3 regions of the Paenibacillus sp. TAF43_2 genome follow, and region 2 is predicted to be linked to each of the others. Evidence: riboswitches for the same ligand, from Rfam matches in the RefSeq annotation. Region 2 holds a riboswitch; each other region holds the start of a gene.
What was found. A riboswitch is a leader RNA that binds a small molecule or an ion and turns the genes downstream of it on or off. The one in region 2 is predicted to bind ZMP and ZTP.

Region 1: linked by a shared signal. The riboswitch ahead of AB4Z17_RS07015 (bifunctional 5,10-methylenetetrahydrofolate dehydrogenase/5,10-methenyltetrahydrofolate cyclohydrolase) and the one ahead of AB4Z17_RS10735 (IMP cyclohydrolase) in region 2 are both predicted to bind ZMP and ZTP.
Region 3: linked by a shared signal. The riboswitch ahead of rpiB (ribose 5-phosphate isomerase B) and the one ahead of AB4Z17_RS10735 (IMP cyclohydrolase) in region 2 are both predicted to bind ZMP and ZTP.

What each region holds. Positions count from the first base shown of each region.
Region 1 is NZ_JBFRDK010000021.1:11,150-18,872, reverse strand. Features, by position in the region: gene AB4Z17_RS07020 (ABC transporter ATP-binding protein) at 1-1,478, opposite strand, end outside; ZMP/ZTP riboswitch at 1,661-1,739, shown strand; gene AB4Z17_RS07015 (bifunctional 5,10-methylenetetrahydrofolate dehydrogenase/5,10-methenyltetrahydrofolate cyclohydrolase) at 1,805-2,650, shown strand; gene AB4Z17_RS07010 (sugar-binding transcriptional regulator) at 2,728-3,684, opposite strand; gene AB4Z17_RS07005 (5'-nucleotidase C-terminal domain-containing protein) at 3,856-7,723, opposite strand, start outside.
Region 2 is NZ_JBFRDK010000037.1:12,034-19,597, forward strand. Features, by position in the region: gene AB4Z17_RS10725 (S-layer homology domain-containing protein) at 1-3,501, opposite strand, end outside; gene AB4Z17_RS10730 (hypothetical protein) at 3,664-4,395, opposite strand; gene AB4Z17_RS10735 (IMP cyclohydrolase) at 4,650-5,363, opposite strand; ZMP/ZTP riboswitch at 5,423-5,502, opposite strand; gene AB4Z17_RS10740 (S-layer homology domain-containing protein) at 5,699-6,940, opposite strand; gene AB4Z17_RS10745 (DEAD/DEAH box helicase) at 7,050-7,564, opposite strand, start outside.
Region 3 is NZ_JBFRDK010000001.1:68,490-77,919, forward strand. Features, by position in the region: gene glyA (serine hydroxymethyltransferase) at 582-1,829, opposite strand; gene AB4Z17_RS00320 (TIGR01440 family protein) at 1,928-2,533, opposite strand; gene rpiB (ribose 5-phosphate isomerase B) at 2,550-3,008, opposite strand; ZMP/ZTP riboswitch at 3,107-3,187, opposite strand; gene AB4Z17_RS00330 (low molecular weight protein arginine phosphatase) at 3,271-3,849, opposite strand; gene AB4Z17_RS00335 (manganese efflux pump MntP) at 3,991-4,551, opposite strand; gene AB4Z17_RS00340 (L-threonylcarbamoyladenylate synthase) at 4,675-5,736, opposite strand; gene spoIIR (stage II sporulation protein R) at 5,861-6,625, opposite strand; gene AB4Z17_RS00350 (RNA polymerase sigma-70 factor) at 6,810-7,682, shown strand; gene AB4Z17_RS00355 (carboxymuconolactone decarboxylase family protein) at 7,853-8,290, shown strand; gene prmC (peptide chain release factor N(5)-glutamine methyltransferase) at 8,780-9,430, opposite strand, start outside.

The DNA.
Region 1 (7,723 bases), on a different contig from region 2:
ATTTTGGGTTTCAGCAGCAGCGTCCGGGCAATGGACAAACGCTGCTTTTGGCCGCCGGACAGATTGACCCCGCGCTGGCCAAGCAGCGTATCGTAGCCATTCTCCAGCTCCATAATGAAGGCATGAGCCTCAGCTGCCTTGGCTGCTGCCTCTATTTCATCCTGACTCGCATCCGGTTTGCCATAGCTGATATTGTCACGAATGGTTCCACTGAACAGATGCGCCTGCTGAAGCACCATACCGATATGGCTATGCAGCTCTGCAGAAGCGATCTCGTTAATTGGATGGGAATCAATGCGAATCATCCCCTCTGTCGCTTCATAAAACCTTGGAATGAGGCTGACCAGCGTTGATTTTCCTGAGCCGTTCACCCCTACGATCCCAATCGTCTCGCCCGGCTCTATATCCAGATCTATGTCGTGAAGTATATTTTTCTCCGAGCCTTCATAGCTGAAGCTCACATGGTCAAACGTAATTCTGCCAGCCTGTATTTTCTTGGACTGCTCGTTAGCTTTTCGTTCAGCTGTCCATTTATCTGCCGGCACCTCCAATATCTCGTTAATTCGGTCAGCAGAAGCCTTGGCCCGAGAGATTGCAATCAATTGATTTCCAAGTCCTAGAGTAGAAAAGAGAAGCTGTGTAATATAAGTTAAAAAGGCGGCGAGACTGCCCACTGACAGCGCCCCGTGCTCAGAAAGCATTCCCCCATACCATAATGCAGCTACAATGCTAAAATTAAGAATGATCGACACAAGCGGCGTATTAAGCGCAACGATCTTAGCTGCTTTTAGACTGGCATGCAGTAGATTTGAGTTTGTTTCATTAAAACGTTCTTCCTCGTAATCGGACCGTACAAATGCTTTCACAACACGGATACCGGACAAATTTTCTTGCATAACGGTATTCACTTGATCGAGCCGGTGCTGCATCATTGAAAACAAAGGAACGGTAATCCGAGTTGTAATGATGAGGAAGAGAGCTAATAAGGGTATCATTGCGAGCAAAATAATAGATAGGCGCGGGCTTATTACAAAAGCCATGACCAGACTGCCGATAATAATGAATGAACTTCGTGCAAATACGCGAAGCAGCAGCAATACTAAGTTCTGAATTTGTGTGACATCGCCCGTCAGTCTCGTCACGATCGAGCCTGAACCAAAACGGTCAAGCGATCGAAGCGACAGCGACTGGATTTTTTGAAACAGCTCCTGCCTCAGATCAGCCCCAAAGTTTTGCGACGCTATCGTCGAGAACACCGTACAGCCGACACCTGCTATTAGACCGATTAATGCGGCGATCAGCATTTTGGGAGCGGTGCTCGCGATTGCTGTGAGATCACCTGCTATAATGCCCTCATTCACAATGCTCGCCATGAACCGCGGCTGCAGCAAATCCATGAACACCTCTAGCAGCATAAACAACGGTGCCAGCACAGCGCTCAGCCAATATTTCCTCAAAAATCTAGTGAGCTTTAACAACTAACCACCTCAATCTCCCATCATTTTGCGCAAACTGCAAATAAAGAGGGCAGCGCGACCCGCTCCCTCTTGGTATAGTAATTATAGCACCCATTCTCTTGTTTCTACACCTAAATAATCATAAAATAACGTTGATGGCTCGCTTTTGAACTTTCCACCTGTTAAAATCAAAATACCAATAAAAAGCTGTGCGTAACTGGCGGAACATGGATAGCCATGAGGAAGCGCACAGATCATTAGCCGTACGCCTGGGCAAAGGTAAGGGGACATACCCCTTGCCTTTTTATGTTTTTTTAACATCTATTTATAAGGGGCTGAGGTAGAAGATGACGGAGAAACTGATTTTGGATGGAGCCATTGTGGCCGATGCAATCAAAGAGCAGCTGAAAGCAAGAGTGGAGGCTCTAAGCAAGCGGGGAATCATTCCATGCTTAGCGACGATACTGGTGGGCGATGACCCTGCGTCTGAAACCTATGTTCGAATGAAAGGCAATGCATGCAAGCGGCTTGGCATTGATTCCAAACGTATTCATTTGAACAAAAGCATTTCAACGGATGATTTGATTGACGTTATTTTGCAGCTTAATGCTGACCCGCTTATTCACGGCATCCTCTTGCAGCACCCCGTACCGCATCAAATTGATGAGCGTGCTGCCTTTGAAGCGATTAGTATCCATAAGGATGTTGATGGTGTAACCGCGCTAGGTTTTGCTCAAAATGCATTTGGTTATGCCCAGTATCCGTCATGTACCCCTGCTGCTATTATGGCTATTCTTGATTACTATAACATCAAGGTTGAAGGCAAACATGCCGTCGTCGTTGGACGAAGCCCGATTCTAGGCAAACCCGTTTCTCAGATGCTGCTGAACCGCAATGCAACCGTAACAACCTGTCATTCCAAAACGGAAAATTTAGCGGAGCTATTGCGTCTTGCCGATATCGTCGTTGCTGCAGTAGGCAAACCAAGCTTCATTCAAGGCGAATGGATTCGCGATGGCGCTGTAGTACTTGATGCAGGGTACAATAAAGGGAATATTGGGGACGTTGACTACGAGGCATGCCTAGCAAAAGCAAGTGCGATCACTCCTGTGCCAGCAGGCGTAGGTCCTGTTACGATCGCCACGCTTCTGAAGCATACGGTTGACTCCGCTGAGCGATTTGCACTTCATTAAGAGAGATAGGAAGAAAAACGAGGGGATCTTATTAGCTGCCTTGCAGCTAAGATCCCCTCGTTCGTTCTATAGGACGTCTACACATCCCGTTCTAATAGATACCTCGCTGTAAACTGATCGGTAATGAGTACATTCGTGTAGCCGCCGCGCAGCGCGCCATAAATGCCATCTACCTTCTTCGCTCCGCCTGCCACAAGTATTGACTGATCCTTGCGCTTCAGTTCATCGAGACTGATGCCAATCGTGCGCTGGTTCATGAGTGTTGAACAAATATTGCCTGTAATATCGATATAGCGTGAGCATATATCGCCAGCTGCCTTCTCGCGAATAATTTCCAGATCGGAATCTGTGAAATAATTGGCTCTAATTAATACAGAATCATCCGTAGGGGCTCCCACGGTTACAACGGCAATATTAGAGAGCTTCCCTAGCTCCAAAATATTGCGGATATGGCGATCCGATTCAATCGTCCGCTTCACAACCTCATGGTCAACAAGCGCCGGCAGCGGAATAAAGTAAGGTATCGTATGGAAAGCCTTGCCGAATAAATGAACAATTTCATAAGCGTATGTATTGGTCTCTGAATGGCTAACCCCGCCGTTGAGCTGCACGACCTTAACGTCGCGAACCGGCTTATCCTTAAGCTGAGAAGCCATTTGAAAGAGCGTCGTTCCCCACGTTGTCGCAATGATATCGCCATCTTTTACCGTATCGTATAAATAGTTCGCTGCCGCTTCGCCAATATACCTTTTTACGATGCTGTCCTCATACTGCGGCACAGAAACGATAACCGCTTTTTTCAGCCCAAACTTCGCTTCCAAACGATTCGCCAGAACAAAATTGTTTTCGTTCGGGTGTACGATTTTTATTTGAACGTACCCCTCATCCTTCGCCTGCTGTAAAAATCTTGATATCGTAGGGCGCGATACCCCCAGCTTCTGGGCGATTTCTTCCTGATTATAATCCAGTTCATAATACAGCCTTGCTACATCAATCATTTTGCTAAGCTTATCATCCAGTCGATCATCAGCCATCCAAGTTTCACTCTTTCTATTTATGTCTAGAAATGCAAACGGTATCTACTCCCTCTAATTTAACATAGGTTTCAAATGAAGTGTCGCCTTCTTTGTATGAAAACAACAAATCTTACTAAAAAAAACGTCCCACCCCACTCTTAACAAGTGGAATGGGACGCTTTTGCTTAATTAAATTCCGTTTCTTCCTTCATACTCTAGTGCGGACAAAATCAGTGTAACCACATCTGCTCTTGTTGCATTTTTCTTAGGTGCAAATTTATTGCCGCCCATGCCTGCTACTAGTCCTTCGGCTTGTGCCGCAGCGATATAAGGACGTGCCCATACAGGGATGTCACTCAAATCAGCAAACGTCGGCTTCGCCTTCGGATCAACTTTAATGCCTAGTGCGCGAACAAGAATTACGGTCATTTCCGTTCTTGTTAATTCACTTGATGGTCGAAGCGTATTATCCTCGTAGCCTGCAATGACCTTATCTTCAATAAGCTGTGCAAAGAAGGAGCGTGCCCATGCAGGAACTTTATCTGCATCTGCAAAGTCCAGCTTGCTTGTCGACGATTCAAGCTTCAGCGCCCTGCCTACCATTGTAATAAATTGTGCTCTTGTTGCTGTGTCTCCAGGGTGGAACGTGCCGTCTCCATACCCATTAACAAACCCAATTTCCACTGCCTTCGCAATAGCATCTGCCGCCCAGTGGCCGCGTACATCACTAAATGTGATGGATGGTGTCGGCGTTGGTGTCGTCACCGGCGGTGTCGTCGGTGTTGGCGTTGGTGTCGGCGTCGGTGTTGTCACCGGCGGTGTTGTTGGTGTTGGAGTAGGTGTCGGAACTACAACATTCACATCAACAATGCGTCCTTCTGTCGTTGCATTAATCGTACCTAGTTGATTGATATACTCCAAGAATACCTCGTAGTCAACAATGTTCATTTCGTGCTGACGTCCAGCATCTTTGGCTTGCTTCATCGAGCGATAGAAATCGCCGCCATTAGCCATAAATGAGTTTGTTGCTACAAAATAATAAGCATTCAAATCAATTGCGCTGTAGCTGCCGTCTGCGTTTTTGATTTCAACCTTCGTAATGCGTTCGCCAGCCTGCTTAAGCTTTCCGTCTGCATCCAATATTTCAGGGTTCTTATTAGAATCGTAGTAGAAGCGCATGCCCGATACTTGCGGGAAGCGGCCTTCTCCGGTTTTGATTCCACTTACACCGTTCTCAAGCGCAGCAATAATTTCTTGGCCTGTCATACGAAGCGCCGTAAGGTTGTTTCCGAAAGGCATCACCGTAAGCAATTCGCCCATCGAGATGTCTCCATCTACTTTACCCTCAGCGGTTTTCTTAATTGATTCGCGAATACCTCCGCCATTCTGAATGCCAACATAACCTTTTACATCCAATTGCTTTAATGCCTCGTTGCTGTTTACGAAGCTTTTTACTTTGGAGACCATACCGTCTGTGATCAAGTTTCCTAAGTTGGTTTCTTTTGACCGTACAGAATTACGATCACCATCCAGGAACACATTTGTTTTACCGATGACTTGCTTCTGAATATCGGCAACACCCGCACTGTATGGCTTCAACATTTCAACAGCTTCCGGGTCCGCTGCATAACCGCTAACTGTAAGCAGCTTGCCATTCCATGCGGTCAATATCCCTTTGTTATTGAATTCGAGGTCCAAACGGCCCAAATAATTGCCATATTGTTCTGCCTGTACAACGAGTGTCGGTTCTCCCGTAGCATGATATACAAGCGGTGCGTCAACCTTCGTGTGGCTATGTCCACCGACGATAACGTCGATGCCCGTAACCTTCTCAGCCAATACTTTATCAAATTCATTTCCTAGATGCGTCAATGCCACAATCTTATTGATGCCTTCTTTTTCGAGCATTTTGACCGTTTCTTCAGCTTTCTTAATATAATCCTCGAATACAATATTATCTCCTGGCGATGCAAGGAATTTTGTGTCCTCCGTTGTTAAGCCGAATACGCCGATCTTTTGCCCGCCTTCATCCAATATGATCGCGTCATAAATTTTACCTTTCGCAGCTGGTTTACCGATTGCCTGCTCAGACACAAGTCCGTTCATTGCAGGTTCCTTGCTGAAGTCGATATTTGAGCTTACAAACGGGAACTCCGCTTTTTTAATAAAATCAGCAAGTACGGATGGACCTTTATCGAATTCGTGGTTTCCGAATACCATCGCGTCATAACCAAACTTATTCATAAACGCCAAGTCCGCTTGACCAAGATATTTGTTGAAATACAGCGTTCCTGAGAACACATCACCTGCATCTAGCAAGATAGAGTCTTTTACTTCTGCACGAATTTCCTTAATCGCTGTAAAACGTTTTGCAATCGAATCAAGGTGAGCATGCGTGTCGTTCACATGCATAATCGTTAGCTTAAATGGATCGTTGTCACCTGGAAGCGGCTCGCCTTTTAGATCTGTAATACGGCCTTCTAACCCCATATTGATAGTGCCTATTTTCGTAAGGTATTCGATAAACACCTCGTAGTCAACGATGTTCATCTCATACTGACGACCATCATCTTTCGCTTTCTTCATGGAGCGGTAGAAGTCTCCGCCATTAGCCATAAAAGAATTTGTTGCTACAAAATAATAAGCATTCAGATCAATAGCACTGTAGCTGCCGTCAGCGTTCTTAATTTCTACCTTTGCTATACGCTTACCCGCAGTTACAAGCTGTCCATTCGCATCTAGTACTTCCGGCTGCTTCTTGGAATCATAGTAGTAACGCATGCCAGATACTTGTGGGAATCGACCTTGAACCGTTTCAATGCCGCTTACACCATTCTCTAACGCATCCACAATTTCCTGACCCGTCATACGAAGTGATGTAAGATTATTGCCGAATGGCATAACTTCCAAAAGCTCACCTAGTGTAATGTCACCATCCGCTTTGCCTATAGCTTTCAGCGGAATAGGTTTACGAATTCCGCCACCATTTTGAATCCCCACGAATCCTTTTACATCCAATTTCTTTAAATCAGGATTGCTGTCAACAAAGCTTTTCACTTTAGAAACCATTCCATCTGTCATTATGTTTCCAAGATTGACTTCCGCAACACGACCAGAAGGGTTGCCACCATCTAAAAATACATTCGTTTTACCAATAACCTGTTGTTTAATAGCTTCAATACCCTTTGTGTATGGATCAAGCAATTCAGTCGCTACCGGATCTGGAGCAAATGTTGCAATATCGAGCAGTTTGCCATCCCATTTAGTCAGTACGCCTGCTTGATTGAATTTGAGATCCAAGCGTCCCAAATATTTGTTATACTCCTCCGCCTGTACAACTAGCGTTGGCTCTCCATGTGTCTTGACTACCTTAGGAGCGTCTACTTTCGTATGGCTGTGACCTCCTACGATAACATCAATTCCAGCTACTTGCTCAGCCAATTGAAGATCGAATGCATGACCAAGATGAGTCAAAGCAATGATTTTGTTGATGCCTTGATCTTGCAGCATTTTGACGGTTTCTTTCGCTTTAGCGATATAATCATTAAATATGATATTTGGTCCCGGAGACGCAAGAAACTTCGTATCCTCTGTAGTTAAGCCAATTACGCCGACTTTCGTCTTGTCCTCGCCTACTTCAAGAATAAGTGAATTATAAATCTTTCCATCCTGAGCCGCTTCACCAGCCGCTTGCTCGGATAATAATCCGTTAAGTGCAGGCTCCTTGCTGAAATCAATGTTGGAGCTAACAAATGGGAATTTTGCTTTTTTCACAAAATCTGCCAGCACCGATAATTCTTTGTCAAACTCATGATTACCGAAAACCATAGCATTGTATTTCATCAAATTCATAAACGTTAAATCTGCCTGGCCTAAGTATTTATTAAAATACAAAGTGCCCGAGAATACATCGCCAGCATCAAGAAGGAGTGAATTAACTGTTTCATTTCGAACCTGCTGAACTGCAGTAACTCTCTTTGCAACATTCGCCAAATTCGCATGTGTATCATTCGTATGCATGAGCGTCATCGCAAACTCAGCCGCTTTTTTAGAAGAC
Region 2 (7,564 bases):
ATTTGTCTCTGCTTTAGGCAATTCACCAAACACTTCAAGTGCACGATACAAAAGCGTAAATAGATCTTGACGTGTAATTTTGCTATTAGGGTCAAACGTATTGCCTTCTACACCTTTCGTAATACCCAGGCGCTTAGCAGCTCCCAAGTAATTCGTATAGTAGGTATTCCCTGCATCATCAAAATTAGCTGTCTCTTTCTCATTAGGCTCGATGCCGTATGCTTTCAATAACAAGACGATGAATTGACCTCTCGTCACTGTCGCATTCGGGCTGTAATGGTCCTCGTCTGTACCTGTTGTAATGCTTCTTGCCGCAAGGAATAAAACGGCATCCTTATACCAAGCTGCATCCGATACATCTTTAAAGCTTACTTTATTGTATCCTACAATGTACTGGGAGAAATGTGCCGTAACAAAGTTTACCGTTCCTGTACCCGCGTTGTATTTCCCGCGGATCGTTTCCAAGCTGCCGGCATCCGTTACATAGTAGACCACTACAGCATTTGGATCTTCTCCGGCTTTTAAAGAATAAGGCACACTAACTTGCACATTGCTGCCGCCAAAGCTTGTAAGCTGGGTAGTTCCTGCGAATACGGAGAAATCATATACCGGTCTGTCACCCAAAGCCTCCTTGCCTTCGTCAGTTAGCTCTACTTTCGTAATAATAATGCTGATGTCACCCGCTTCAGCCGAATTGCTGATGCTTTCAATTGCTTTTGCGTTAAAAACGACAGTGCCAACGCCAAGATTGGCCTTCACACCCGCATTTGTGCTTGAAGCTACTTCATTAAACGATTTTCTAGGAATGCTCAGCTCTACAGATTTAGTTTGAGCTGTTGCTTCAACCTTAAGCTCGACGACAGAGGTTTTGCCTGCTGCTTCCGCTTTCTTAGCAAGCTCAACTAAGCTTGTAATAGAAGCTGCGGTTGCTTTCGCTACGGTTGCTCCTGTCGCAGCATCGGTTGTTGCTGTTATCGTTACTGTTGGTGCTGTACCATCATCGTCTCCACCTGCTGGAGGTGTAGGTGTAGGCGTTGGATTTGGGCCATTGTTTCCACCACTTGGAGGGGATACATAATTAGGTACAATGACATCTAGCACTGCGCCGGCATTATAGCCTTCCTTAGCCGCAAACCTCACGTTGTAAGTTCCAGATGATAAGCCAGTAATAGATGGCGCTGTTGCCGCTTGATAGGACTCAGCTCCTGACAGCTTGTATTCAAGTGCTGTCGTTGTTCCTGTAATTTGTCCATCATTATTAGCTGAAGAGGTAGGAGCTACACCCGTCAAGCCTGATGGTTCCGACTGCTCTTGTAGAGCAAACGCTTTGATAACGATATCAATTGCTGGGCTTGCACTGAATCCAGGTTTAGCTGCAAATCTGATATTATAAGTGCCTGCTGCGAGACCAGTGATCGCTGGTTCTGTTGCTGCTTGATAAACATCCGTTCCATCTAATCTGTATTCTAGAGCTGCAGTCGTTCCTGTAATTTGTCCATCGTTATTAGCAATCGTTGTCGGTGATACGCCTGTTAAGCCAGTCGGCGCTTCTTGCGCTTCCTCGCCGTAAGCCGGAATAACAACCTCTACTTTAGGGCTTGGGCGATATCCTTCTTTTGCCGCGTAACGAACATCATAAGTACCGTAAACAAGATCTGTAACAGACGGTTCTGTTGCACGAATATAATCGGATAACGAATTAGACAGCTTGTATTCAAGCGCTGTCGTCGTTCCAGTAATTTTACCGTCATTGTTAGCTGATGTCGTTGGTGCAACACCTGCCAGCCCTGTTGGTGCAGCTTGGTCTTGAATAAAGGATGGCACCACTACGTTTACAGCTTCGCCCGCTTTGTACGAAACAGCTGCGGGAATTCCTGCTGTATGAGGACCATTGTATCCAAGCTTGGATGCATATCTAACATTGTAAGTACCTGGCACTAAGTTAGTTATTGCATCACCAGTTACAGCCTTGTAATCCGTTTCATTTTCAAGCTTGTATTCAAGCGCTTTGCCTTTCGTTCCTGTAATTTGACCATCATTTTCATCGGATGAGGTTGGTTTAACCGCTGTCAGCCCTGTAGGTTTGGCCTCAACTCTTGCAAATAGGCTGTTCAAAGCATTTGTATAATTTTTGTAATTCACACCAAGTCCGCCGCTGCTTACATAATCAGGTTGAATATTGGTCCAAGAATACATCAATTCAATATGCCCAAGAATTGGAGCTCTGTTGCCATCAACATCCTTGTTGTCTTTGTTATATTGAAAGAGGTATGGAACTTGCGCTTTGCTTGCGATTACTTCAACGCCGTTCTCATTCGTATACTTTACATTGTCTTTTGTTTTTACGTATTGTGTTTTAATATCAGGCAAATATTTGTTAATCAAATCTACATACAGATTGGCGTAAGGATGATTCGTATCTCTTGTTTGAAAGAATGTTCCGTTATGGGGGTCAGCGTTCGGGTCTTTATAAAGATCCAGGATCGAAATTCCCGAATCCAGCTTGGTGTCCCAAAAATAAACTTTATCAATGTTATTTTTTTTCGCATATTCGTTAACAAACTTAATGGCTGCTTGTGTATTCGGGCACCAAGAGCCGCCGAACAAGATCGTATAATTCCCTTCGCTCTCGAGAATCTTCGTCAATTGGTGATAGGTTACATGTTCAAATACGAGCTCTCCGTCCGATTCGTCAAAAATAACCGTTTCTTTTTTGTTAATGATTGATCCGTTTCTATTGAAAGCTGCTTTGATAGAATTCGAACGGTTAATCGTATCAAATGAAGTGATTCCTTCAAATACTTGACTCACTTTTGCTTTGTAAGCATCTACTTTGCTCGCGTCCAAAACGCCATTAGTTAAGTAATCGCTCCACACATTTGTTGAAGCCAAAGAGGAAACAATTTTCTTTTTGTTATACACAAACAGGAATGGTGCTTCAATTTTTTTCGCTGAGCCTTCTGAAATTACTGCGCCCTTGCTGTCTTTTTTCGTATAACTAACGATATCTCCTGCTGGAAGTACTTCATCGAGGTTCGTTAAATATTTTTTGACCAGCTCGACATACGCTTCTGCAAAATCAAAAGTGTTGTTGCCAACTTTGATTTCTTTCGTTTGCGTTTCAGCAATCTCTAGTGATTTGCCATCTAACCTTGTATCAAAGTTATAGATGGTTTTTACACCATATTGCTTTGCCACCTGATTAATAAAGCCAATATTCGCTTGTGTTTTATCGCTCCAAGCTCCGCCAAACAACACAACATATGTGCCTTCGCTGTCAAAGAGATTAATAATATCTTCATACGTTACCGTTTGAAGAATATGGTTCTCATCATCCAAATGATCATACACATTATTAAAATAGTTATAATGGCTGGCGCCGCTATTTACTAGAGTTTCCGAAGCTGGATTGGCATTAACGATATTGGCAGCTGGCAAAATTAATAATGCAGCCAATATAAGAGCTAACCATCTTTTGGATGTATTAAATTGTAATTTCATGTTCATTCCTCGTTTTCATCAAATTTTGTCGATGTGCCAAGTGTGAAATATGTATTCTCCACTAGTCGCTTCAAGATTTCGTGCAGGGAGCCGGTCATAAGAGGCTGATCTGCCTCTTATGGCCACCCCATTTCATAACTCATGAATACGTATTTCTTGTTTCTAGCAGATTTCTTCTTCCGTCGTCGATGGTGCTGGCTGTTGACCTTCGGAAGACGAAGATGATGATGAAGAGGAGGAAGAAGGAGCCTCTGAGGATGATGGTGCTTTCGGCTGTACCGTATCTTTTTTCACAAATGAGACCGATTTAGATGGCTTCTTTTCTTCTTTTGCAGCTGGCTCTGCTGGTTTCGATTGTGTTTCTTCTTTCGCAGCAGGTGCTGCTGCTTTTGGCTCTTCTTTTACAACGGCTGCAGCTTTAGGCTGGCTTTCTTCTTTCACCGTCGTTGCTGCTTTAGGCTGGGCAGTCTCTTTCGGCTGAGTCGCTGTTTTTTCAACCGATGTATTTGCTTTAGCCGCAGGCTCCTCCTTTGCTGCTGCCGCTTTAGCTGCAGGCGCCTCTTCCTTCTTATCTACAGCAAGAGTAACTTTGGATTTATCTTCTTGTTTCGCATCTGCTTTTTCTGCTTCAGGTTTATTAGCCTCTATCGTGTCCGCCGTTTTTGCTTGCGGTTGTTTTTCGCCTTCTGCTGCAGCTGTGTTTACTTCTGATTTTTTCTCTGTGTCAGAAACGGTAATGATTTTGGATTGATTCTCTTCCTTTGCTTCGGTAACAATTGCAGCGTTGTCCTTCACTGCAGGCGCACCTTGTGCCTGTTTGGCAGATACGACAACATAGGTTAGGGCTGAGAAGGCTACTGTTGCAGAAATTAATGTTAGTGTTAGTTTTTTCATGATTGTAAACATCCCTTTCGCTTCGCTCTTTGAGCTTTTTTGTTTTTTTGGATAAAAAAAGGAGACCCAACAAGGCGCAGAACTGCGCTCCTATTGAATCTCTGGTGGTCCAGTAGATTATCTTCTTTTGTCATCCTACAAAATGGTTTTTTAACTCACTTTGAATATATTCCTATATTATTCCTCAAAAACGACCCTGTCAACGATTATTTAAATTTTTCCCATCGTTTTTGTCGGAATTAATTATAGAGACACTAAAACGTCTGATTTTTATTTATTATTTTAAATTCCACCTTACGATCATCGGTATGAATAAACTTCACAAGCAATGAAATTTTATGATCTGCGTTTATGCTGCTCCAGTAAAATTGAGCCGTTTCATCCATTGAATCAAATAAAGGAACCTCCAGCGGTTCACCTTCAAAAGATCTCAAAATACCATTTTCTTCACCTTTATAAGTGTGAATGCAATGACCTATCCCTTTTGTAAAAGAGTCGTAATGAAAGAAATGACGGATGCAAAATGACGGATCGTTTTGCCTTGTTTTCAAAATGGACAAGCTGTACAAAGCTGATTCAGTATCAATAATACCGGAAATACGCGGTGTATAATGGGGAGCATCCGGTTCAAACTTTCTGCTTTTTAATGCATCTTCAAACGTTGCACTTTTGCCATAAGCTTCATAGATGGTTTCAGTCTGATCTCCATTGGAAATGATATGCATCCCATTCATACTCTTTATCGGATCATAAATAATCAATGAAGGGTCTTCCATTTTTGCCGCATCATATGCTATGTTTCTTACAAACTGCTCATTGCGCTCAAAGATTCGGTTGCGACTGTTCGCGCTTCTGCCCATTATCCAATACRCTTGAACAAAATGTTTTCCTGACGGGCTCATCCCCACGATTATTGTTCTACCAGGATACGGATTATTAAATAACTGATCTTCATAGGACTGCAACATACTCACCTCAACCTTTTTATTTTATCTGAAAATAAAAAAAGCATTTGATCATCGATCAAATACTTTGCCCAGGCGCACGACATATGAAATAGGTGCTCCCTCGTGGTCATCCACGTTTACGCCAGTTGCACCTACCTGAAATTTACATTTATTATAGTTCGATATCGCAATTGAAATCAAGCTCTATTTCTAACGAACTGTTTCGTGCTTATTATGCAGAAAACTAAGCGCTGCTGGATTCGCAAGCTATTATTTTGATTGCTGAACAATGGAAAAAGGGCTGTTCCAAAAGTAGAAAAACCTACTTTCAGGACAGCCCTTCTCTTATTTAAACCTTATTTCACTTCAATTGATTTAACTGTGCCATTGTCGCCTTTTACTTGTACATATTGACCAGCCTTCAGCTGCGAGGAGTCACCTGTAATGACTACGCTTGGATCAATGCTGAATGTAGTGACAACTGCCTGTGAGTTTTCATATCGAGTAATGAGAGAAACCGTCGTCAATTTCGCCTGATTGTTGAACGTTAATGTATTAATAATTCCGTTCTCCGAGAAAGCTGTACTAACAGGAGCCGACTTCGTTACTTCAATAAATACGATACGATTGAGATACGTACGAACGAGTACCTCATCACCTGCTCGGAGTGAGCTCACTGGCGATTTTTTATCATCTCTGAAAATAAACACATTCGAATCTAATGCTAGTGAAACCTCCGTGTTATCTCCTTTAACAACCGTCAGCTTGCCATCAGCAGGAGCTGCTTTTAGCTTGCCTATAATGGCTTGTGCATCATGATTAGGCATTTCCGTATCTGTACGATCGAGAAGCGCTGCCAGCTCTGCACGGGTTACTGGTTGATTAGGACGGAACGTTTTTCCATTCTTATCATTGTAGCCGGTAATAATGCCTTTCTTCAAAGCAAGAGCTACATAACCTACTGATCCAGCAGGGATCTCTTTTGCATCCTTAAAGTCAAGCTTTGTATTATTGAGCGCCTTCGCTTCGTCTTCCAGTTTAAGCGCTTTTACGAGAAGAATCGTAGACCATAGCCTTGTCGCGTTTGCTTCCGGTTTCACTTCCGATTCAGTCTCAGAGAATAGATCGTTCTCCAGCGCTACTGCAACGTAACCAACAGCCCAAGGGTATTTTTTTGCGATTTTATCCCCGTCATTAAATTGCAAATCCGTTTTCATTTTATCTGCTGATTCCGCTTGTGAGCGAAGACCCATCAATCTGACAGCAGCAGTCAACGTTTCAATACGGTTGATTTTCTGATTAGGCTTAAATGTACCATCCTCGTAGCCAGTAAATACGCCCTTTGACGCTAACCGCATAATGTATTCCATAGCCCACTTCAGATCGTCCTCATCTTGGAATTGCCATGTTACTTTATGTTTATCGTCCTTGTCATACTTGTCATCCTTGTCCTCATGACGGCCTTTATCATCATTACGATCGCCATCATGCCCTTTGCCTTTACCGCCATCTGCAAAAGCTGACGTTGCACCGCCTGCAAGCATCAGCAGCGCAAGCGAAGAAATTGCTGTCTTTTTCCACATTGTTTGTTTTATCAAGAAAGCCACACTCCTTTTTCGATTGCGGGTTTTGCCGCATTTTTTACCTTCGCCCATACGTTTCGGGAGAGGCAGATCGATTTAAGAGGGTGGCTTTCAAAATAAATTTTTATGATTGTTCCTTATCGGCCTCGCGTTTAGCTTTCAGCCACTTAGGAGCACCTTTGTTTTTACCTTCGCGCTTTCGCTCCACTTTCTTAGGAGCAGGCTTCGCTGCTGGCTTTGGTTTCGGCGGAGCAGTTACTGCTTTCGTCTCTACAAGCTTCGTTTGTTTCGGAGCAGCAGCTGCACTTTTATTCTCTGCAGCTCGCTTCGTTTGCAACGCTTCTGAGCGATCTGCAAGCTTTGCTTCATGACGAGCCGCAAACGGTTTTGTTGCTTCTCGCAGCTCTTCCTCGCTAAGAAGCTTTCCTCTGAACATTGTCCGTTCTGTCAATTCGATGCCCAGCTGCTTGCGGAATTTCTCCATAATAAACAGCTCCTGCGGCGTAACAATGGAAACGACTGTACCAGGACGTCCCATACGGCCCGTGCGTCCTGCACGATGCACATAGTGATCCGCATCCGATGCAGGATCAAGCTGAATGACGAGCGGCAGACCTTCAATATCAAGGCCTCTAGCCG
Region 3 (9,430 bases), on a different contig from region 2:
TCCCCACTTAAACAATGAGTTTAAATATAATAATAAATTTCACTATACAACCATGTTAATTATTTATCAAGAATATGTAAGCTGTAAATTTTTGTTTATAATTACTTTTATACACTGTTCTTTAACACATTAACGCGTTTATTCAATTAATTATTCTGTTGCGTTAATGCTGTACAGCGTTTATTCAGTTAATTATTTTAATAATATTTCAGTTTAATATTTTTACAGTCATTTATTTACAAAAATAGCACTAATACTTAAAAATACAGATTAAATTGAAAATCCTTTATATTTCCATATTGTTTTAAATTACATATATATTCCACAAATATATAACGTGTTTTTTCGGTATTAATACTATAACATAAATAATAACGACCATTATATTTAATTATTATTTTTCGCTTGTGCAAAATGAACGTTTTTTCATTTCAACATTGACGTTTGCTCATTTATTCCACGCAGCTTCTAATTGTATTATTTTTTTAGATATATTATTTATGCACGGCATATAATCAAAAAAAGACCTATTCATGCATATGCACAAATAGGTCTTTTTTTAATTAATAATATATTTATGATTAGTAAGTCATGCCAGGGTAAAGCGGGAATTGTGCAGTAAGATCACGAACCATGCCGCGCGCTTTGGAGAGCACCTCTTGATCTTGAGGGCTGTTAAGCACAAGTGCAATAACCTCAGCAATAACCTTCATTGCGTTCTCTTCCATGCCGCGAGCTGTCGCTGCAGGTGTACCAATACGAATACCGGATGTTACAAACGGGCTTGTTGGATCAAACGGAATGGCATTTTTGTTAACCGTAATGCCTACTTCATCAAGCACATGTTCTGCTACTTTTCCTGTAATGTTCAGATTGCGTGTGTCGAGCAGCATCAAGTGATTGTCTGTTCCGCCAGATACGATGTTAAAGCCTTTTGCAACAAGCTCTTCCGAAAGAACTTTAGCGTTCTTAACAACTTGGGTTGCGTATTGCTTGAATTCAGGTTGAAGCGCCTCGCCGAAAGCTACTGCTTTAGCAGCGATAATGTGCATCAAAGGACCGCCTTGCGAGCCTGGGAAAACTGCTTTATCAATCGCAGCAGCCCAAGGTTGACGACAAAGGATCATACCGCCGCGAGGCCCGCGAAGGGTTTTGTGGGTTGTAGTTGTTACAAAATGCGCATGAGGCACTGGGCTCGGGTGAAGGCCTGCAGCAACCAAACCAGCGATGTGAGCCATATCAACCATAAACATTGCGCCTACATCATTAGCAATTTTGCCAAGCTTCTCAAAATCGATTGTGCGCGGATATGCACTAGCGCCTGCAACGATCAAACGAGGACGGTGCTTGAAAGCAAGCTTGCGAACTTCTTCATAATCAATAGTGAAGGAATCTTCTTGTACACCATATGCAACAAAGTTATAAAGCAATCCAGATGCATTAACAGGGCTGCCGTGTGTCAAATGTCCGCCATGTGCTAGATTCATACCAAGCACAGTGTCGCCAGGCTGCAAAGCTGCAAGGTAAACAGCCATGTTCGCTTGTGCGCCGGAGTGTGGTTGCACGTTCGCATGCTCAGCGCCAAAAAGCTCTTTCGCACGGTTGCGGGCAATATCCTCAACGATGTCAACATGCTCACAACCGCCATAGAAACGTTTGCTTGGGTAACCTTCTGCATATTTGTTCGTCAAAACGCTTCCCATAGCTTCCAATACCGCTTCGCTAACGATGTTCTCGGATGCGATAAGCTCGATATTGTCACGTTGACGAGTAAGTTCTAGTCCTAGAGCTTTTAATACTTCTGGGTCTTGTTTGCGCAAATTTTCCATGATTAAATTCCTCCTCAAATTAGATACCCTTTATCAAGCAAAAACGTCTTCGGTGTCCTTTAGACGCTGAAAATCAAAAAATTATCGCTATAAATCAACTATTCGCAAGTTCCAGCAGATTGCTCTGCCGTTAGATTCTCGCTAAGCTCGTATACCGCTCGGGAGCCGCCTATTAACTTTGGCCTTGTGATAGCCATCGTGACATGCGCTCCTCCAATTTCACGAATCGTCGGACGAACGGGAACAGCCACCCGCTTCAAATGCATACCGATAAACGTATCACCAATATCGATGCCCGCATGCGCCTGCACCGTTTCCACCAAACAAGGTTCCTTCAGCTGACGATAGGCATAAGCTGCCATGGAGCCGCCCGCTTTAGGCACTGGCACTGCACCTACAATATCAAGCCCCAATCGTTCTGCAGAAGCTTGATCAATGACAAGCGCGCGATTCAGATGCTCACAGCATTGATAAACGGGAATAAAGCCAACTTCGCTGCGAACCGCTTCAACGCCTGCGTAAATTTGTGCAGCCGTTTCAATGGTGCCCGAAGTCCCGATGCGATGACCAAGCACCTCACTAGTACTTACACCGATTACTAGCAGCTGACTCATGCCAAGCTTGCCTGCCGCTGCCAGTTCCCGAACAATTTGCTCAACCTGTTCTGCAATGCTTCCAAGCTGTACGTTTTCGTCTACGTTCATTGCGAATGCCCCCTAATTAGGACTGGCTGCTGTACTGTTCTTCAATTTGTTTCACTTTACTAACACGACCGACATGGCGTTCTCCATTTGAGAACGGCGTTTCAAGCCATATGCGAATAATTTCGAGTGCCACTCCAGGACCGATTACTCGTTCCCCAAGCGCCAAAACATTAGTATCATTATGCTCCCGAGTGGCTTTGGCTGAGAACATATCATTCACAAGCGCACAGCGGATGCCGCGTACTTTATTAGCCGCAATCGACATGCCGATACCTGTTCCACAAATGAGTATACCGCGCTCTGCTTTGCCGCTCGTAACAAGGTCGCATACGGGCAATGCATAGTCCGGATAATCGACGGATTGGTCACAGTTGCAGCCAAGATCTTCAATTTCATGACCAAGCGATTGAAGAAACGGTACAACTTCGTCCTTCAAACGATAACCTGCATGGTCAGCACCAATAGCAATTTTCAACGCAAAAGACCTCCTTAGAAATGAAACATCACAGTGCTAGTATACCTATTTTTGCCCAAAAAGACGAAAAAAGAGCATGACATGCTTATTAGCATGCTGCTCTTTGCCCAGGCGACCGGCCGTATATTCCGATGCTCCACCGTGGTTACCCACTTCCGTCGCCAGTTACATCGGAAACCGTATATTGTCATTTTATTATATCTTATACAGCTGCAAAAATCAATCGAACGGGAACAAAAATGACTTCCGCAACCCTGAACACTTATCTTTTGGCCAGCTTGTCCAGCAGCTTGACGAGCGCGTCCTCTATTTCGTTAGCACTGCTGCTGTATATAGCAAGCGAGCCTCCGAAAGGATCAACGATGTCAAAGCTCGGTATGCGACGCTCCAGCTCAAGCAATCGTCTTCTCTCGCCAGTCGTCAGCTGTTGGCCAAGCGCCTGCTTCATATGAAGCTCTGTATAAAGCTGCTCCAGCTCCTCAATATCGGCGAGCACTTGTGCGTCTTGATTTGCATATTCCTTTAACGTATAGATTTTGTCGACCGCTTCGGGATGCCATTGCAGCAAACCGCGCTTATGATTAACCGTCATTGTCAAAATAATATCAGCCCAACCAACCGCTTCGCTCGTCAGCGCCAGCGACGTGCTCTTATGCTCGATGTCCCGCTGTCTAAGGGTCTCCACAGCATGAGCTGACACGGGCAGTCCATCAATAGTAGATATGCCTGCGGAGCGAACGGCTACGGTGATCCCTCTCAATGCAGCCATTCGGCGAAGCATAGCCTCTGCCATCGGTGAGCGGCATGTATTGCCTGTACATACAAATAAAATACGTTTCACACTGCCAACTCCTTTTTGCACGTTATTCCAAGCTGTTCAACGATTAAGCGAAAACACCTGCAGCATTCCTTAGATGCTAAGCAGCTTTGGCTTGAAATTTAAAATAAGACTGAAATTTTGTTCCGCTTTCTTACTTGTATTCTAAAAGATAAACAAGATGCCGAACACGAACAAAATTCCTCCGCCTATGGCCTCGCCATATTCGCCAAGCTGACCGCTGACTTTACRCCCCAGCATTAAACCACATATCGACATCAGCCCGCCGAGCAGACCGATAAGTAAAACCGTCATCAACATGTTTGCAGCGAACATCCCCAGCGTAATGCCTACTGAGAACGAGTCGATACTGACGCTAAGCGAAAGCACGAGCAAGCCCCAAAAAGATTTATGGTCAAAAGATTGAACCGCCTCGCCGCGCAGCGAGCTATAAATCATATGTCCGCCGAGCAACACTAGCAAAACGCCTGCCGCAGTCGTGGCTACATCTCCAAGCAAGGAGCCGACGTATTGACCTGTAAAAATACCTGCCAGCGGCATGATCATATGAAACAATGCAGTTACAATGCCAAGCTTCAAAACATCTCGCAGCCTTATGCCTTTGAGCCCTATTCCGAGTCCCAGAGAAAATGCGTCTAGACTGAGTGCCACCGCAATAAAAAGCAGCGTCAAAAACTGTCCAGCTTGTAATTGTGCTTCAATCACAGCCTATCTCCCCCATGTCCGCTTGTAGTCTTTACCAAACATATGCGGACATGAGGACAAACATACTAGTGCGGTTTCAAGCTAATTTTGTTTCAAAAATGATCGTTCCCCTTACAGTGCTTTCTATACACGAATAATTCGGTTTCCAGCCGCTTTGGCCAACCGATTCATAAGCGCTGCGCCGATCCCATGCTCCGTGCAGCCCTCTGCCCAAATACGCTGAGCGCCTGCCCCGTCAAAATCTCGCAATGCCGCATAAAGCTGGTGCGCTGCTGTGCCAAGCTCCGCCTCGCTGCCTAATGAGTAAACATGATCTGCATCGTAGCGATTCAACCTCTCTTCGAAAGCAAGTACGCCAGTTACCTCGCCGCGCTTCTTTGCAGCTTCTACTTGATCTCGAATGTACGCTGCAACAGCTTCAAAATGGCCTTGCACAAGCTCAAGCTCCCCTTGTGGCGCATAATGAGTATATTTCATGCCTGGCGATCGCGGAGCCGACTCCGGTTCATCTACCGAGGCACTATCAACCAACGCATGGGGTGCCGCTTCTTGAAGCGCTTCGCGCGTAATGCCGCCTGGCCGTAAAATTCGAATGCCATGCTCGCCAGCAAGCTCAATTACAGTAGATTCCAGGCCGACGCCTGTTGCACCGTCATCAACAAGACCATCGATCCGCCCATCCAAATCCTCCAGCACATGCTCAGCAAGTGTTGGGCTTGGCCTTCCAGAACGATTGGCGCTTGGTGCAGCAATTGGACAATCTGCGATCTCAAGCAGCGCAAGCGCTGTTCTATGATCCGGTATTCGAATACCAACGGTAGACAGTCCTGCCGTTACGAGCGGCGATAACGCATCCTCGCGAACGGGCAGTACAATAGTAAGTGGTCCTGGCCAAAACTGTTCCATCAACGATGAAGCCAGCTCCGAATACGGCAGCACCAGCTCATCTAACTGCTTGCGACCCGCAATATGCACAATAAGAGGGTTGTCCGATGGACGTCCCTTTGCGGTGAATATCCGCTCAACCGCCGCCGAGCTGCGAGCATCCGCGCCAAGCCCATAAACCGTCTCCGTAGGGAAAGCAATAATACCGCCTTCTCTTAATTGGCTGGCAGCCTCCGATAATTGTTCCCGCAGCTGAGAATCATGAGCCTGCTTTACGCGCCATACATTTGTTTTAGTCATCTCTATCCTTCAATCCTTGCTCTTAATTGAAATTGTTCATTCATTCGTTATTATAGCATAAGCACCCGCAAACAAGCAGAAACGACAGCTGCACCTTTATATTCAAAGGTGCAGCTGTCGTTTCTTATGAAAACAGTGATTTAATCCAATTGATAAAAGATTCAATCATTTCCCAAATAAAAAATTTTGCTTCCGGCGCTTCGCCTTGGGAAGGAGTATCTGCTGGAGCTGCTGCTAATGAAGCTGTCTTAGCCGCTGCACTATTCGATTTCACAACTGTTGCTTGCTCTGTCTCTGTTCCAGCTGCTGCTGATGCTTCACCGCTTACAGCATCGATAAAACATAACGGCGGGAACAATACACACCACCAATTTTGTCCGCCGCCTTCGCCAAGTGTAATACGAAGGGCTTCATAGTCGCCAGCAGGGTAAACTTGATTGCCGTACATTTTTGTCGGGAACGGTACCATTCCAAGCTCTGCGGATGAGCCATATTCAAAGCCGCGGCTCTTTAGCACTTCTGCTGTAATGCGTTCAATTTCAGGCATATTAGCGAGAATCGTCTGACGTGCTTCCTCAATCGTCTGAGGTCCCGTCACCCAGCTATTCATCGCTTTAACGATTTCATCCCGGACAAGACGTTTCACGACTTGATCAGCAGGATTATCGGAATTGGCTAAAATACGAAGGCGAATGGCTTCCTGTGGGATCTCTCCGCCTGCAACCGCAGCATCCATTTGCTGAGCTTCCCAGCTCATAATTAAAATGATAAGTGCAAAAATAATAAAACCATATGATTTGCGATAAACAAATTTATTAGCCTTACCCGAATTAGAATGAGCGGATTTAGAAATATTGGAATAGGAATGAATAGAATAATGGCTGGACATATAACACAAGCTCCTCTCGTCGCACCCGTCAGTGCGTCTGCTTGCGTTCCGGAACGTATCTATCCGTCATTATGTCCGCTTTGCTTAATATATAAACCTATCAATCTATCTATTTTTTATCTTATCGCAGACGCTCTTCTAGCAAGTTATACTATTTTCAATAAATGAGAAGGATGGATGAAGAATGGATTTCCAAAAAACTTATGCAGCGTATCGACCGCTGCTCCATTCCATTGCTTATCGGATGCTTGGCACATTCAGCGAGGCCGAGGAATTGGTCCAGGATGTGTTTGCAGACTACAGCCTTTTGGACCCTAGTGAAATTAAAAATGAGAAGGCCTATCTCGTTCGAATGCTCACTAACCGCTCGATCAATCTCAGCCAATCCGCGCGCAAAAGAAAAGAAGTATATGTTGGACAGTGGCTGCCCGAACCAGACGTCAGCACCGTTGAGCTGGATCCTGCTGAAATTTATGCGGAGCATGAAGAGATTTCCTACGCGCTGCTTGTCATGCTTGAGCAGCTAACAGCAGTTGAGCGGGCTGTGTTTATTTTAAGAGAATCACTTCAATACGACTATGAGGATATCGCTGCATGCTTACATAAAACGACAGCAAACTGTCGTAAAATATACAGCCGAGCCAAAGAGAAGCTTCAGGAAGATAGATCGATGCTACCCATGAACACGGATAAAGCCGAGCCCCTCGCTGTTGCCTTCATGGAAGCAGCTTCTTCTGGAAATTTCGAGAAATTGATTTCTCTTTTATCCGAAGAAGCGATTCTTGTCTCCGATGGAGGAGGCAAGGTACGTGCAGCTATTTTCGCTATTATTAGCAGAGAAAGAGTCATCGCCTTTTTGAAGGGTGTTATTCCGAAGACCTTCTTGGGAGATGGCCATCAATTCGCTGACGTGAACGGACAAGCTGGCGTCATCGTTAACCAAGCCGGTATGCCTAGAAGTGTTATCAGCTTTCGGCTCGATGAGGAAGGGCAGAAGGTTGAGCGGATTTATGTCATGTTGAACCCTGATAAGCTGAAGCATGTTCGGATCGAATGACCATTTGAAAATTTACGATCCGCCAATCGTGAACACCGGATGACTAAACAAAGACGACTAGACAAGGACGACTAAATAAAAAATTTTTTAATCTTCTGTCACATCCGATAACTGTGTTTTGTCTTAGAGGATGAAAGCAAATAATTAGAACATAGAGGAGAATGAGGAACATGACAGAAAGAGTCCAAATAGCTAAAGAAATACCTGCTGCATATCAGGCAATGAGCGGAATGGAAAAATACCTAGGCACTACGAGCATCGACAAGCAGCTGCTAGAATTGATTAAAATTCGCGCATCGCAAATAAATGGCTGTGCATTCTGCATTAATATGCACACGAAAGACGCTAGAAGCTTAGGCGAGACTGAGCAGCGGATTTATGCATTGAGCGCTTGGCGCGATACGCCTTACTTTACGAAGGAGGAGCGAGCGGTACTCGCTTTGACGGAGGCTGTCACTGTCATTACGAAGGAACATGTGCCTGATGCGGTATATGAAGAAGTTGCCCGGTATTTCGAGAGCAAACAAGTCGGCGAGATTATTATGGCTATTATTACGATCAACGGGTGGAACCGTCTTGCGATAAGCACCGGTATGATGCCGGAATAAACACTAAAATATAGTGTTATTTTCATTAAAGGAACCCTTTTCGAGAAAATAGAGCTAGAATGTAGGCTTATTGTTTGCTCATCACCCGCAAAAAGGGGCTAATTGATGTGGTACAGCAAAAATAAAACTAAAATATAGGCTTATTTTCGTCAAAGTAGCCCTTTCCGTGAAAATAGAGCTAGAATGTAGGCTTATGTTTGCTCATCACTCTCAAAAAGGCGCTAATTGATGTGGTACAGCAAAAATAAAACTAAAATATAGTCTTATTTTCGTCAAAGTAATCATTTTCTCGAAAATAGAGCCAGAATGTAGGCTTATGTTTGCGCAACGCCCATAAAAACGCGCTAAATGGTACGTTCGAGTGAAAATAAATCTATGAAATAGATTTATTTTGCTGAGCCCAGTCAGGCTGCTGCTTGAAATGAAATAGAGGCTTTCCCGAAGTAGATAATTCTACTTTTGGGGAAGCCTCTTTTGCTGCAAGCGAAGCTAACTCCTCGTTGCAATGACATGGCGCTCGATTCCAGCGTAGTCACTGATGATTCGAATGTCGTCCCATTGCGACATTTCGCGCATCATGTCGGCAACGATGCGAGGCTGGCCCATGCCGAGCTCGAATGCGACGATGCGAGGCATCTGCGCGAGCAGCGGAAGCTGCTCCAGCATGCGCCGGTACGGGATCAACCCGTCCGGCCCGCCTTCCAGCGCGAGATGCGGCTCATAGTCGCGAACTTCGCGCTGCAGCTCTAACATATCCGCCGCCAGTATATACGGCGGATTGGATACAAGCACGTCGATGCGAAGCTCGCCGTGCTGCAGTTCACCCTGCTCATGCCCATGTACAAATGGCATGAGCAGGTCGCCCTGCACGAATGTCAACCGATCCGCCGCTTCATGGCGGATCGCGTTCGTGCGGGCGACTGCCAGCGCGTCCGGCGATAGATCGGACGCGCATACGCGCCATGCGTGACGCTGCGAAGCTAGCGTCACGGCGATGGCGCCGCTGCCTGTGCCGACGTCGACAATGGTCGGCGGCTGCAAATCCCCTGCAATTAGCGCAGGGGGCCAAATAAGATCAGCTGCCTCAAGCACAGCCTCGACGAGCAGCTCTGTTTCCGGACGCGGAATGAGCACGGCAGG